DNA from 3 places in the Cedecea sp. NFIX57 genome. Region 3 is predicted to be linked to each of the others. Evidence: predicted binding sites of a transcription regulator. Region 3 holds the regulator's gene; each other region holds the start of a gene.
The links. Region 3 encodes LexA, which represses DNA repair genes until DNA is damaged. Its sites were predicted from a motif close to TNCTGTATGTACATACAGNA; they were not measured.
Positions count from the first base shown of each region.

Region 1: the regulator LexA is predicted to act here: its motif matches at 2,186-2,205, upstream of sbmC (DNA gyrase inhibitor SbmC).
Region 2: the regulator LexA is predicted to act here: its motif matches at 2,268-2,287, upstream of B9Y90_RS22950 (metal-dependent hydrolase).

Region 1 covers NZ_FXAS01000005.1:124,573-128,792, forward strand. Annotated here, with positions in the region: gene B9Y90_RS05680 (FUSC family protein) at 35-1,093, opposite strand; gene B9Y90_RS05685 (VOC family protein) at 1,248-1,682, opposite strand; gene sbmC (DNA gyrase inhibitor SbmC) at 1,695-2,159, opposite strand; gene dacD (serine-type D-Ala-D-Ala carboxypeptidase DacD) at 2,312-3,478, opposite strand; gene B9Y90_RS05700 (acyltransferase family protein) at 3,731-4,220, shown strand, end outside.
Region 2 covers NZ_FXAS01000042.1:3,029-7,248, reverse strand. Annotated here, with positions in the region: gene cedA (cell division activator CedA) at 1-88, shown strand, start outside; gene B9Y90_RS22955 (L-cystine transporter) at 134-1,525, opposite strand; gene B9Y90_RS22950 (metal-dependent hydrolase) at 1,658-2,248, opposite strand; gene hxpB (hexitol phosphatase HxpB) at 2,370-3,038, opposite strand; gene B9Y90_RS22940 (YniB family protein) at 3,207-3,743, shown strand; gene B9Y90_RS22935 (fructosamine kinase family protein) at 3,780-4,220, opposite strand, start outside.
Region 3 covers NZ_FXAS01000011.1:39,934-44,153, reverse strand. Annotated here, with positions in the region: gene zur (zinc uptake transcriptional repressor Zur) at 1-105, shown strand, start outside; gene B9Y90_RS11310 (CsbD family protein) at 177-386, opposite strand; gene dinF (MATE family efflux transporter DinF) at 622-1,956, opposite strand; gene lexA (transcriptional repressor LexA) at 2,034-2,642, opposite strand; gene B9Y90_RS11295 (diacylglycerol kinase) at 2,752-3,120, opposite strand; gene plsB (glycerol-3-phosphate 1-O-acyltransferase PlsB) at 3,252-4,220, shown strand, end outside.

The sequences.
Region 1 (4,220 bases), on a different contig from region 3:
AAACAAGCATTGTCATTTCTGTGCTTTACGCGCGCTATTTGCGCAGCGCCCGGCAAATAAGATGCGACAGCAGCTCAAGCTGGCGGGCGAGCTCAAGGCTGAGCCAGACGTAGCCGTGAATAGGCGTCTCCTGCAGCTGCCTGCCTTTGCCCTCTTCCATGAGCTGACGCAGTTCAAAAACAATTTCGTTCAGTTTCTCGGTATTGGCTGAGATAGGCGAAGGGTTCCCTTCATACAGCGCCTTTGCAATGGCCGACAGCGTCCGCTGCGTCATTTGCTGCGTGTCGCGCAGCGTATGGGCGTTGATCATCACGAAATGACTTTCCCGCGTTGCCCAGTACGCGTTGATTTGCAGTTCAAGAGTGCAGACCATGTTGCGATTAATAGTTTGAATCGCCTCAAAGACTGACTTCTGAATACGGGTTTCTTTACCTGCGGGGCCAATCAGGGCGCGCATCTTAACCACATCATTAAGGATTTTCTGCAGGGGCTTCTCCAGCCGTGGGCGCTCAACAAGGTTTGGCGAGAACCCTGCAGTATAAATTTTGCTGAATGCCTGCACGAAGGTCGCCATCTGGATACGCCAGTGGATAAACGCCCGCTGCGGATAAACGCTGGTGAATAACATGGCCAGAAGCGAGCCGAAGATAACATCGCCGCTGCGCCATAGCGCAATCTCCATGTCCCCCGGTGGTGCACCAACAACTACGGAGAGCGTAATGCCGATAAGCAACGCCTGATAGGGACGTTTGCCCAGCGCCAGGTAGCCGCACAGGAACATCGCCAGCCCGCACCAGATGATCATCAGCGGTAAGGAAAAAAGCTCCAGCTTGAGGGCTATCAGCCCGATGGCCGCGCCAAAAATAGTACCGCCAATACGCTGGAAGGCGCGCGGAACCACGTTCCCCCAAAAGGAGATTGGGCCCATCACCACCACCAGCGTGATAAGCGGCCAGGTGCCTTCAGGGATGTTCAGCAGGCGAACCAGAACAAAGGTCAGCACAAAAGCAAGGGCGATGCGTATACCGTGGGCAACACGATAGTTGCGGTAAATACGGATCTCAAACGGGGTCAGTGATTTGTCGGGGCGCACACCCGGCTCTCCGAAAAGAAAAAAGAAATTGTACCCGTTTTTCTCGCAAAGGAATCATATCGCCAGGTACAGCGGGGCGTTTACGCGGAATATTTCACATTTCTTTGCTGAATATCAGAAATGGGCGGCAGAATGCCGCCCGGATTCAAGCCAGCTAGCGCAGCCAGGGCGTAACGGTCACGCCAACCAGCAGCCCTTCGGGACTGAGCAAACGTGACACCGTTTGCCCCCAGGGCTCTATACGGTTATCCACCAGCATCTGGTAACCAGCCTGCTTTAGCACCTCTGTCGCCTGCCCGACATCTTCTACTTCAAATTCGACCCAGCTTTGGGGCGCGACAATGTGCTCTGGCCAGCCGTCAATGCCAAAGCAGGACTGTGCCGCCTGAGCGAGCGGCCAGAGCGCAAAATGCTTCACGCCATCCAGCTCACCGTGTTCCGTTGCCAGATAGTCCTCGTTGCCTTCCATCGCTTTCAGCGGCAGGCCGAGCACCTGCTGATAAAACCCGGCACTTGCCGCCACGTCGCGCGTAACGGGGCCATATCCAGCGATGAATAACACGTTTAATCCTGCGATAGCTTCCGTCATGGTGAGCTCCTGTCAGACTTTAGCGACCGGAATATACATATCAATTTCCCATACGCCGGACGTCGAGCCGTCGTTGAGATAAATTTCGTAACAGGGTTTGCCGGTTAACTGATAGTCACCGCCAGCTTCTACCTGGTCAAAGAAGGTTTCCCAGGCTTCCTGGAACGCTTCATTTTTTACGATGGCATGCCCGATGGCGTACGTATCTGCCTCAATAGCCGTGATAATAACGCCTTCGCTGTTTTCCGGTAGTTTGAACTCTTCAGGTACGCCCAGCACCGTGTCCACGCGGAGCTTTTCTGGCGGAACAACATCGGGGTCGTCATAGTAAACGGCCAACCAGTCACCATGCAGGCTGTGGGTTTTCGCCCACATGGCCAGTTGCCCAAAACCTTGAGGAACCGTGGTTTCCCACGGCCCAACCAGATGAAAGCCGGCCACTTTACGCGCCGGAACATGCTGAACTTTGAATGTCATACTGCCTCCACGCTGATGAATAAATGCACTGTACATTTATACACTATCTTTTTTAAAGATGACGTACAAGCTGCCAGATTTGGGAGCTGCTTCGCAGGAAACAGAGACAAAAAAACCGCGCAAATCGCGCGGTTCATCAACAAGACAAAGGGTTAAAGCTTGCGGCTGATAAAGTCGCCGAGACGCGAAAACAGCCCGCCCTTCTCCACCGGAGTGAGGTTCACTAACGGCCAGTGGGAGATAAGCTTGTCGCCATCAAACAGCTGGATCTCACCGACCTGCGTATTGGCTGCCAGCGGAGCCTCCATGTCCTGTTTGCTCAGCACATACTTTGCCTTGATGTTTGGCACTTCTGATTTAGGCAACGCAAGGAAGACGTCCTGATCCGGGCCCACATTGATATTGGCCTTGTCGCCGTACCAGATGTGCTCACTGCCGATAGGTTTGCCTTTTTGCAAGACCTGCACGGTGTCGAAGTTATCCTGCCCCCAGTGCAGCAGCTTGCGGGCCTGCTCTTCACGCCCTTTTGAGCTGAGGCCGCCCATAATCACCGCAATCAGGCGGCGCTGGCCGAGCACGCTGGAGGCAATAATATTAAACCCTGCTGTTTCGGTGTGCCCCGTTTTCAGGCCATCCACGTTCAGGGATTTATCCCACAGCAGGCCGTTGCGGTTTTGCTGGGTAATCCCGTTCCAGGTGAGACTGCGCTCGCTGTACATATGGTAGAACTGAGGTTCACCGTGAATGATAGCGCGGGACAGAACGGCAAGATCATAGGCGGAGCTGTGCTGCCCCGGCGCATCCAGACCGTGAACGGTTTCAAAATGGGTATCGTGCAGGCCAAGCTGTTCGACATAGTGGTTCATCATGGCGACAAACTGCTTTTGCCCCCCGGCGACATAATCTGCCAGCGCAACGCAGGCATCGTTGCCGGAATCGATGATCAATCCGCGGCTGAGATCGCGCACGGTCACCCGGTCGCCAGGTTTAATGAACATCAGCGATGAGCCGTCAAACACCGGGTTACCTTTTGCCCAGGCGTCTTTCCCCACCGTCACGATGTCGTCTGGAGTAATACGTTTACTGTCGATGGCGCGGTCAACGACATAGCCGGTCATCAGTTTCGTCAGGCTGGCCGGATTACGCTGGACGTGTTCATTGCCTGCGGTCAGCACCTGCCCGGTGGTGTAATCCATCAGTACCCATGCGCCGGCTTCTACCTGAGGCGGCTGCGGCTGATGGGGGAAAATATCATCAGCATAAGCAGCATTGACGGAAAGGGACAAAAAGCTCAGGGCAACAAGCAGGCGGGTTTTCAACGGAATTTCCTCAAAGACTTAATTTACAGCGGCTCGTTTTACGGGAGTTCTTGTTAATTTGCTTCTTTAAATTGCAAGAAAATATGACATTTCATATTTAGCAATAATAGTGAATGATATTTGTACTAAATATATTCCCCCTGGCATCACACTGCGTTTATTCCGATATTCCATGTTTGCGTGACATTCTGATTGTGGCAGCGTTGATTCATTTTTACTCTGACCGAAGAATACACGCATAAAGGTCATAGTATGGTGGATAGTAAACGCTGGTCTCCTGAGCTGGAGGGGCTGCGAGGGCTGGCCTCGCTTTGGGTTTTGCTCGGCCACATTTGCCTGCTGGTACAATGCCGCATTCCCCTTCTTTACGACCCGGGGATGGGGGTCGATTTATTTATTTTGCTGTCCGGATATTTGATGGCAAAAAATTATCAGGAACGTCGGGGAAAAGAGCCATGGAATAGCCCGGATACTTTTCGTAAATTCTGGCTACGCCGTTTCTTTCGCATCGCCCCGCTCTATTATCTGCTGCTGATCGTTGCGCTGATTTTTGGCAGCTGGTTTGGCGAAATGCGCGATATTATCGCCAGCGCCTGGCCGACGACCGCCACTGCAAGCAGCCGCTATGCCGACCACTCTGCCGTGAATATTATCAGCCATCTGACGTTTATTTTCGGCCTGTTACCCGCCTGGTCTTTCCGCACCGTGTTACCTGACTGGAGCATCGGGCTGGAGATGCAGT
Region 2 (4,220 bases), on a different contig from region 3:
TGATGCCTTCCGCCAGTCGCCGCCGTTTACTCTGCCCGAGTCGGCACAGCGCTGGGCAAAACAGGTTCGACAGGAAAACGAAGTATAAAAAAAGGCCGCTATCATTAGCGGCCTTTTTGTTTTTCAGTTCAGATTAACGGTGAGCTAATTCCACTTCATCATCACTGTTCAGAATCTCTTTGTCAGTCTGCTTCATCAACTGGCTGGTAATGGTCCCGGCGGTCATTGACCCGCTAACGTTCAGGGCGGTACGGCCCATATCAATCAGCGGCTCAACGGAAATCAGCAGTGCGACCAGCGTTACCGGCAGCCCCATTGCTGGCAGAACAATCAGCGCAGCGAAGGTTGCACCACCGCCCACGCCGGCCACGCCAGCGGAGCTAACGGTCACAATCCCTACCAGCGTTGCAATCCAGACAGGATCCAGCGGGTTAATCCCGACGGTCGGCGCCACCATCACGGCAAGCATAGCCGGGTAGAGACCCGCACAGCCGTTTTGGCCGATGGTTGCACCGAAGGAGGCTGAGAAGCTGGCGATAGATTCTGGTACGCCAAGACGGCGGGTTTGCGCTTCCACGTTCAGAGGGATACTCGCCGCGCTGGAGCGGCTGGTGAATGCGAAGGTCAGCACCGGCCAGACTTTGCGGAAGTATTTCACCGGGCTAACGCCGTTGAACGCCAGCAGAATGGCGTGAACGCCAAACATAATCGCCAGGCCAAGGTAAGATGCCACCACAAAGCTGCCCAGCTTGATGATGTCCTGCAGGTTTGAACCTGCTACCACTTTGGTCATCAGCGCCAGCACGCCGTATGGCGTCAGCTGCATTACCAGGCGAACCAGTTTCATGACCCAGCTTTGCAGGGTGTCGATAGCTACCAGCACACGCTCGCCTTTTGGCGCATCATCTTTCAGCAGCTTCAGCGCCGCTACGCCCAGGAAGGCAGCAAAAATTACCACGCTGATGATAGACGTCGGGTTGGCACCGGTCAGATCGGCAAACGGGTTTTTCGGCACGAAGGAGAGGATCAGCTGCGGGACGGTCAGGTCTGCAACTTTACCAATGTAGTTGGACTGAATCGCCGCCAGGCGGGCGTTTTCTGCGTTGCCCTGAACCAGGCCTTCTGCGGTCAGACCAAACAGGTTGGTGACCAGCACCCCGACCAGCGCGGCAATCAGCGTGGTAAATAACAGAGTACCGATAGACAGAACGCTGATTTTCCCCAGCGAAGACGCATTATGCAGTTTGGCTACGGCGCTCAGGATTGAGGCGAAGACCAGCGGCATAACAATCATCTGCAGCAGTTGCACATAGCCGTTACCGACCACATTAAACCACTGAATGGAATCTTTCAGCACCGCGCTGTCGGAACCATAAATAGTGTGCAGCGCCAGGCCAAAGATCACGCCCAGTACCAGACCTGCCAGCACTTTTTTGGCGAGGCTCCATTGCTTATGGCGAGTTTGTGCCAGCAGCAATAGCAATACAACGAACACCACAATGTTCGCTACCAGTGGAAAATTCATCCCCGTATCTCCTGATTTATTGTCACGCGGCCGCGCATGGGCGACCGTTATGTTGCAAAGCGTAACAGATGGCAGGGCATTGGCTTATATTCAAAAGGAATTGATTATTACCAAATGAATGATATTGGCTGTTTAACGCTCAGCCTGGTGAGTTATAAAGCTATTAAAGGTGGTTTGCAGCGAATTTATCATCTGCGAAGACCAGCGCACTGCACCGTTTTCGGGCAGGCTCTGGGGCATCCATACCGCAAAACCAAACAGCGCCATGCACAGGGCGCGCTCGAGCTGATTGCCTTTTTGCGGGCGGACGATGGGGAAACGGAAACGCCAGCGGCACGGCCACAATAGCGGCACCCCGGCAGGGGTCAGCATGTCTGCAAGGATATGGCTCAAATAACCCAGCACCATGCCCTGCAGCGCATCCGCCGGAATAACCCAGCTTTCCGGTACCTTTAGGTAAAACAGCGCCAGCCCGGCGAACACCGCAAAAAGGCTGTGGGTAAAACCCCGATGGCCACACATTCGCGCCACCGGTTTTGAGATCCAGCTCAGCCGCTGGCCCAGGAAGGATTTGGGGTGGTCAATATCCGGTAACAGGCAGGTCAGAATTGCGGACGGCACAATATGCCACCAGTCCCCCTGGGCGAGAACGGGCGTCAGTTCGGCGTTTTTGGCAAAAACTGCGCAGGCAATAGAAAAGAGCAGGTGGCCTTCCGCCGTCATGATACAACCTGAATGAAGAAGCTGTCGATTCATCCAGTATAGGGTTTTTGTACAGTATTCGGAAGCGGTGACGGTGTAACATTTTGTCAGGAAGATGGGCGGCCTGAACCGCCCGACAGGTTTAGCCTTTCAGGCTTGCTTCGGTCAGTTGAACCAGCGAAGGAAGTTTGACGTCCGCCAGACACCAGCGTGGGTCGGCAAAGTTCTCATCGGCAGGCACCACAATGGAGCGCATACGTGCCGCTTTGGTGGCTATCATTCCGTTGACGGAGTCTTCGAGCGTCACGCAGTATAGCGGGTCGATTCCCAGTTTGGCGGCAGCATCCAGATAAACTTGCGGATGCGGTTTGCTGTAAGGCAGATGCTCGGCTGAGGCGATAGCGTCGAAATACTGGCGCAGATCGAACATTTCTAGCACTTTTTCCAGCATGTGCAACGGGGAGGCGGAAGCCAGGCCAACCTTCAGGCCCAGCGTTTTGCAAAGCTTCACTGCCTCAACAACGCCAGGCAGCAGCGGGCGCTGTTCGTCAACCAACGCAATAGCGCGTTCGATAACGCGCGCGGTCACATCCTCACGTGATGGTCCGGTCCATGGCTGGCGCGAATACCAAAGTTCGACCACCAGGTCGATGCGTAATCCCAGCGTATCGGGCAGCTCATGACGACGCGTAATATCGACGCCGATGCTCTCCAGCACGTCCAGCTCCGCACGATCCCAAAGCGGTTCTGAATCTATCAGCAGCCCATCCATATCAAAAATTGCCGCAAGGATTTGGCGCGTTTCGGCCATAAAATGACTCCTTTCTGTTCGTCAAAATAAAATGTTTGTGTATCTTTAGCCGGAAACGAAGCCCGAAGCTACCGCTTTTGCGAATTTAGCCCGCAAAGCTCAGGCGAAATAGCGCCACACAGGGTAGACTTTGAGCGTATAACGTTACGTCCTAATAAAGGGGAGTGCATGACGTATCAACAAGCTGGACGCATTGCGATTTTAAAGCGCGTGGCAGGCTGGATTATTTTTATCCCGGCGCTGCTGTCGACGGTGATTTCCGTCCTGAAATTTATGTATCAGCACAGTGAAAAACAGCCGGGCATTGACGCCGTGATGATGGATTTCGCCCACGTGATGATTGAGATGATGCGTTTTAATACGCCGTTCCTGAATCTCTTTTGGTACAACTCGCCGCTGCCGGATTTTAACGGCCAGGTGAATATTTTCTTCTGGCTGATATTTGCGCTGATTTTTATCGGACTGGCGCTACAGGACTCCGGGGCTCGCATGAGCCGCCAGGCGAAATTCCTGCGCGAGGGCGTGCAGGATCAGCTGATTCTTGAACAGGCGAAAGGGCCGGATGGACTCAGCAAAGCCCAGCTCGATGCGAAAGTGGTTGTACCGCATCACACGATTTTATTGCAGATTTTCCCGCTCTATATCCTGCCGGTGATTGTCATCGTGGTGGGCTATTTCTTCTTCAAGCTGCTCGGCTTTTTATAAAATAACGGGCCACGCCGTTCAGGAGTGGCCCGCTTTTTACACCGCTAACACTTTCTCCAGCGCTTTTTGCGCCGTCACCAGGTGCTGCCCGCCGAATAGAATCGCCCGATTTAGCAGCGTATAAAGCTGGTAAATCGGCTGGCGGTCGAGGAAACCAGCGGGAAGAGGGGAGACTGACTGATAGCCGTCGTAAATTTGCGGCGGCTGGTCGTTGTGCAGCGGCAGCATGGCCAGGTCGCATTCCCGGTCACCCCAGTAGCAGGCGGGGTCGTAAATAAAGGGCCCGTCAGGCCCAAGGGCGCAGTTGCCCGACCAGAGATCGCCGTGCAGCAACGAAGGCTGGGGCTGATGAGAGGCCAGCGCCTGTTGGACAAAATCAACGATCAAATCAATATCGCCATAGTCGATACCTTTTTCTGCCGCCATTTCCAACTGCCAACCAATGCGTTGTTCGGCAAAGAAGGTCGACCAGCGCCG
Region 3 (4,220 bases):
ATTGAAGCTCACGGATTGTGTGCGGATTGCTCGGAAGTGGAAGCCTGTAGCCACCACGACGCCTGCAATCACGATCATTCAGTGCAGCCAAAGAAAAAGCGTTAAGAGGGAGTGGTACGTCCTTGTACCCGGGCAGGATTGGTCTTACTGAGTAGCACATTTGAGGGGCCGCCAGGTTACCAGCGGTATTTGCTCCCGGACTCCCAGTCCTTCACTTCTTTCTCTGCCTGGTCTTTGGCGTAGCCGTAGCGTTCCTGGATTTTACCCACCAGCTGGTCACGCTTCCCTTCGATGACGGTCATATCGTCATCGGTCAGCTTACCCCATTTCTCTTTGATCGTACCTTTGAACTGCTTCCAGTTACCGCCGATTTCGTCCTTATTCATCGTCATCTCCTCATCGTTCGGTTTAGGTTTGTGCATCCGGGCTGCAGGATGCTGACTTTCTGGAGCACACCCACTGTCTGCTGGATGTAAAGGTAATTGTAGACAAGGATTCTGAGTTAAATTTAAAACTCAGAATCTTTAACCATCATTAAAAGCGATGACATGCTAATTCCTCGCCTTAAAAAAGAGAAATCAGCACGATAGAAGATGGGTTAACGAGCGTCAGGCAGCGCGATCAATGGCTGCCCGATGCAGCGAACCAGGTGTTATTGCGCCAGTGGCGTCGCCAGATGACGCCAAGCGACAGGCCGCGCAAGGCTAAAAACACCGCCAGCGACAGCCACAGGGCGTGGTTGCCCCACAAAGGCAGCGTAAGCATCGTCACGCCAAAACCCAATGCCGCAACCGCCATGCTGTTTCGCATTTCGGCACCCCGTGTCGCGCCGATAAACATGCCATCCAGCAGGTAGCACCAAACGCCCACTACCGGCAAAATAACCTGCCAGGCAAGATAATGGTTTGCCAGAACACGAAGCTCCGGCAGAGAGGTAAGCAGGGCAACAATTTGCTCCCCGGCAAAGGCATAAATAGCGGCAAACGCTATCGCAACCAGCCCCGCCTGCCTGCACGCAGCCCCCCAAACCTCGAGCAACTGCCCACGGTTACGCGCCCCGTAAGCCTGCCCTGAATGGGCCTCCACGGCGTAAGCAAAGCCATCGAGCGCATAGGCGGTGAAGGTCAGCAGCGTCATCAGTACGGCGTTAACGGCGACAATTTCACTGCCAAGACGCGCACCAAAAATGGTGATAGAAGCAAAGCAGATTTGCAGCAGCAGCGAACGCAGCATGATGTCGCGATTAAGCGCCAGCAGCTTACGCAAATCCCCCTGCCAGGCCGTTTTAAGACGAGCCCAACTGATGCCCCGCAGCTTCATCACTTTGCGCACCATCACTAGGCCGATGATAAACGTGGCATATTCGGACACCGCCGTGGCCAGCGCCGCCCCCTGCACGTTCATGTGCAGCCCCATCACCAGCCAGAGATCGAGCACGATATTAATCAGGTTGCCGACGACCAACAGAATGACCGGCGCTCGCGCATACTGAACGCCCAGCAGCCAGCCTAACAGCACGAGGTTAGCCAGCGATGCGGGGGCGCTCAGCCAGCGGATTTCCAGGAAGCGCCTTGCCTGATACAGCACCTCGTCATTGCCGCCAACAACGTGCAGCGCAAGGTTGATCAGTGGATAACGCAGGACCACGATAGCCAGCCCGGCTATCAGCGCCAGCATCAGGGGTTGAACCAGCGCGCGCGCCAGTCGCTGCGGATCGTTCGCGCCAAACGCCTGTGCCGTTAACCCGGTGGTGCTCATGCGCAGAAAAAGCAGCAGCATAAAGAGGAAACTGGTCGCCGTGGCACCGATAGCGACCCCGCCGAGATAGGTTGGGCTATCAAGATGGCCAATGACCGCGGTATCGACCAGGCCCAGTAACGGCACGGTAATGTTGGAAAAAATCATCGGCAGCGCAAGCCGCCACAGCGCACCATCCGTTGACGAAAAGAATCGCATGGGAATGATCCAGAGGATAATAGAGGGGAATTTAAAGCAGGTGGCACGGCATATTTACCGCACCACCGGAAGAGGCGTTACAGCCATTCACCGTTGCGGATAACCCCGACGGCCAGGCCTTCAATGCTAAAACTCTGCTCGCGAAGATCGACCACAATAGGCTGGAATTCGCTGTTTTCCGGCAGCAGGTGCACGGTGTTACCCTGCTTTTTCAGGCGTTTTACGGTCACTTCATCGTCGATACGCGCGACAACGACCTGGCCATTACGTACGTCCTGAGTTTTGTGTACCGCTAATAAATCACCGTCCATGATGCCGATATCTTTCATCGACATGCCGCTGACGCGCAGCAGGAAATCGGCATTCGGTTTGAACAGAGAAGGGTCAACCTGGTAGTGGCCTTCGATGTGCTGCTGCGCCAGCAGCGGCTCACCGGCTGCAACACGGCCCACCAGCGGCAGGCCATTTTCTTCTTCAACCAGCAGACGAATGCCGCGTGATGCGCCAGAAACAATCTCAATGGCACCTTTACGTGCCAGCGCTTTCAGATGCTCTTCCGCGGCGTTTGGAGAACGGAACCCCAGACGTTGTGCAATTTCGGCGCGCGTAGGTGGCATGCCGGTCTGGTTGATATGATCCCGAATGAGATCAAACACCTCTTGCTGCCTGGTAGTTAGTGCTTTCATTCCGCCCCCTGGGTGTTTATACAGTCATGCTGTGAGTATATACAGCCCCGGGCGATTTTGAAACCACAAATTAAGCAAAAAACCAGCGACTTAAACTATTCTGGAAGAGCTATCGCAAATGTGACCAAAGCAAGGTGGCCCAGGTCGCAACCGCAAGGATAATCGCTATCAATACGGCGGCTGAACCCATATCTTTGGCTCGCCCTGAAAGCTCGTGGTACTCGGTGCCAACACGGTCAACCAGTGCTTCAATGGCGCTGTTGAGGATTTCGACAATCATCACCAAAACCACCGAGCCAATCAGTAAAATACGCGTGATGGGGTCCACATCCAGCCAGCAGGCGATGGCGATAGCGATAACCGCAGCCACGCCCTCCTGACGAAAGGCAGCTTCGTTGATCCAGGCCGCACGGAGCCCCTTCCATGAGTAGCCTGCAGCCTTAATAATGCGGGTGATGCCGGTGGTATTATTCGCCATTCAAGGAAACCTTTTTAAAGATTGAGCATCAATGCTCATTGAGTCTAAATCGCAGCGCCACAGAAATTCCCCAGAGTTTCTGATATCCTTGCGGCGCATTTGCATTATTAACCTGAGGCTTTACATCATTTATGTCAGGCTGGCCAAGAATTTACTACAAATTACTGAATTTACCATTAAGCGTTCTGGTAAAGAGCAAGTCTATTCCGGCGGATCCACAAACCGAACTCGGTCTGGACCCTTCACGCCCCATCATGTACGTCCTGCCCTACAATTCTAAGGCAGACTTACTGACGCTGCGTGCCCAATGTCTGGATCACGATCTGCCCGACCCGCTGGAACCTCTGGAAATTGACGGCGTACTGCTGCCGCGCTACGTGTTTATCCACGGCGGGCCGCGCGTCTTCACCTATTACACGCCAAAAGAAGAGTCGGTAAAACTGTTCCACGATTATCTGGATCTGCACCGCAGCAATCCCGATCTCGATGTGCAGATGGTGCCGGTTTCCGTGATGTTCGGCCGCTCGCCAGGGCGTGAAAAAGGGGAAATCAATCCGCCTTTACGCACGCTGAACGGCGTCCAGAAATTCTTTGCGGTTTCCTGGCTGGGTCGCGATAGCTTCGTGCGTTTCTCACCGCCCGTTTCGCTTCGCCGTATGGCAACCGAACACGGCACGGACAAGATTATCGCCCAAAAACTGGCTCGCGTGGCGCGCACTCACTTTGCCCGCCAGCGTCTGGCCGCCGTTGGCCCGCGCCTGCCGGTTCGCCAGGATCTCTTTAACAAGCTGCTGGCGTCAAAAGCGATTGCCCGCGCGGTAGAAGATGAAGCCCGCAGCAAGAAGATCTCCCATGAGAAAGCGCAGCAAAACGCCGTTGCCCTGATGGAAGAGATTGCCGCCAACTTCTCCTACGAAGCTGTACGTCTGACGGACCGCGTTTTAGGCTTAACCTGGAACCGCCTCTATCAGGGCATTAACGTGCATAACGCCGAGCGCGTGCGCCAGCTTGCCCACGACGGCCACGAAATCGTCTATGTTCCCTGCCACCGCAGCCACATGGATTATCTGCTGCTTTCCTACGTGCTTTATCACCAGGGG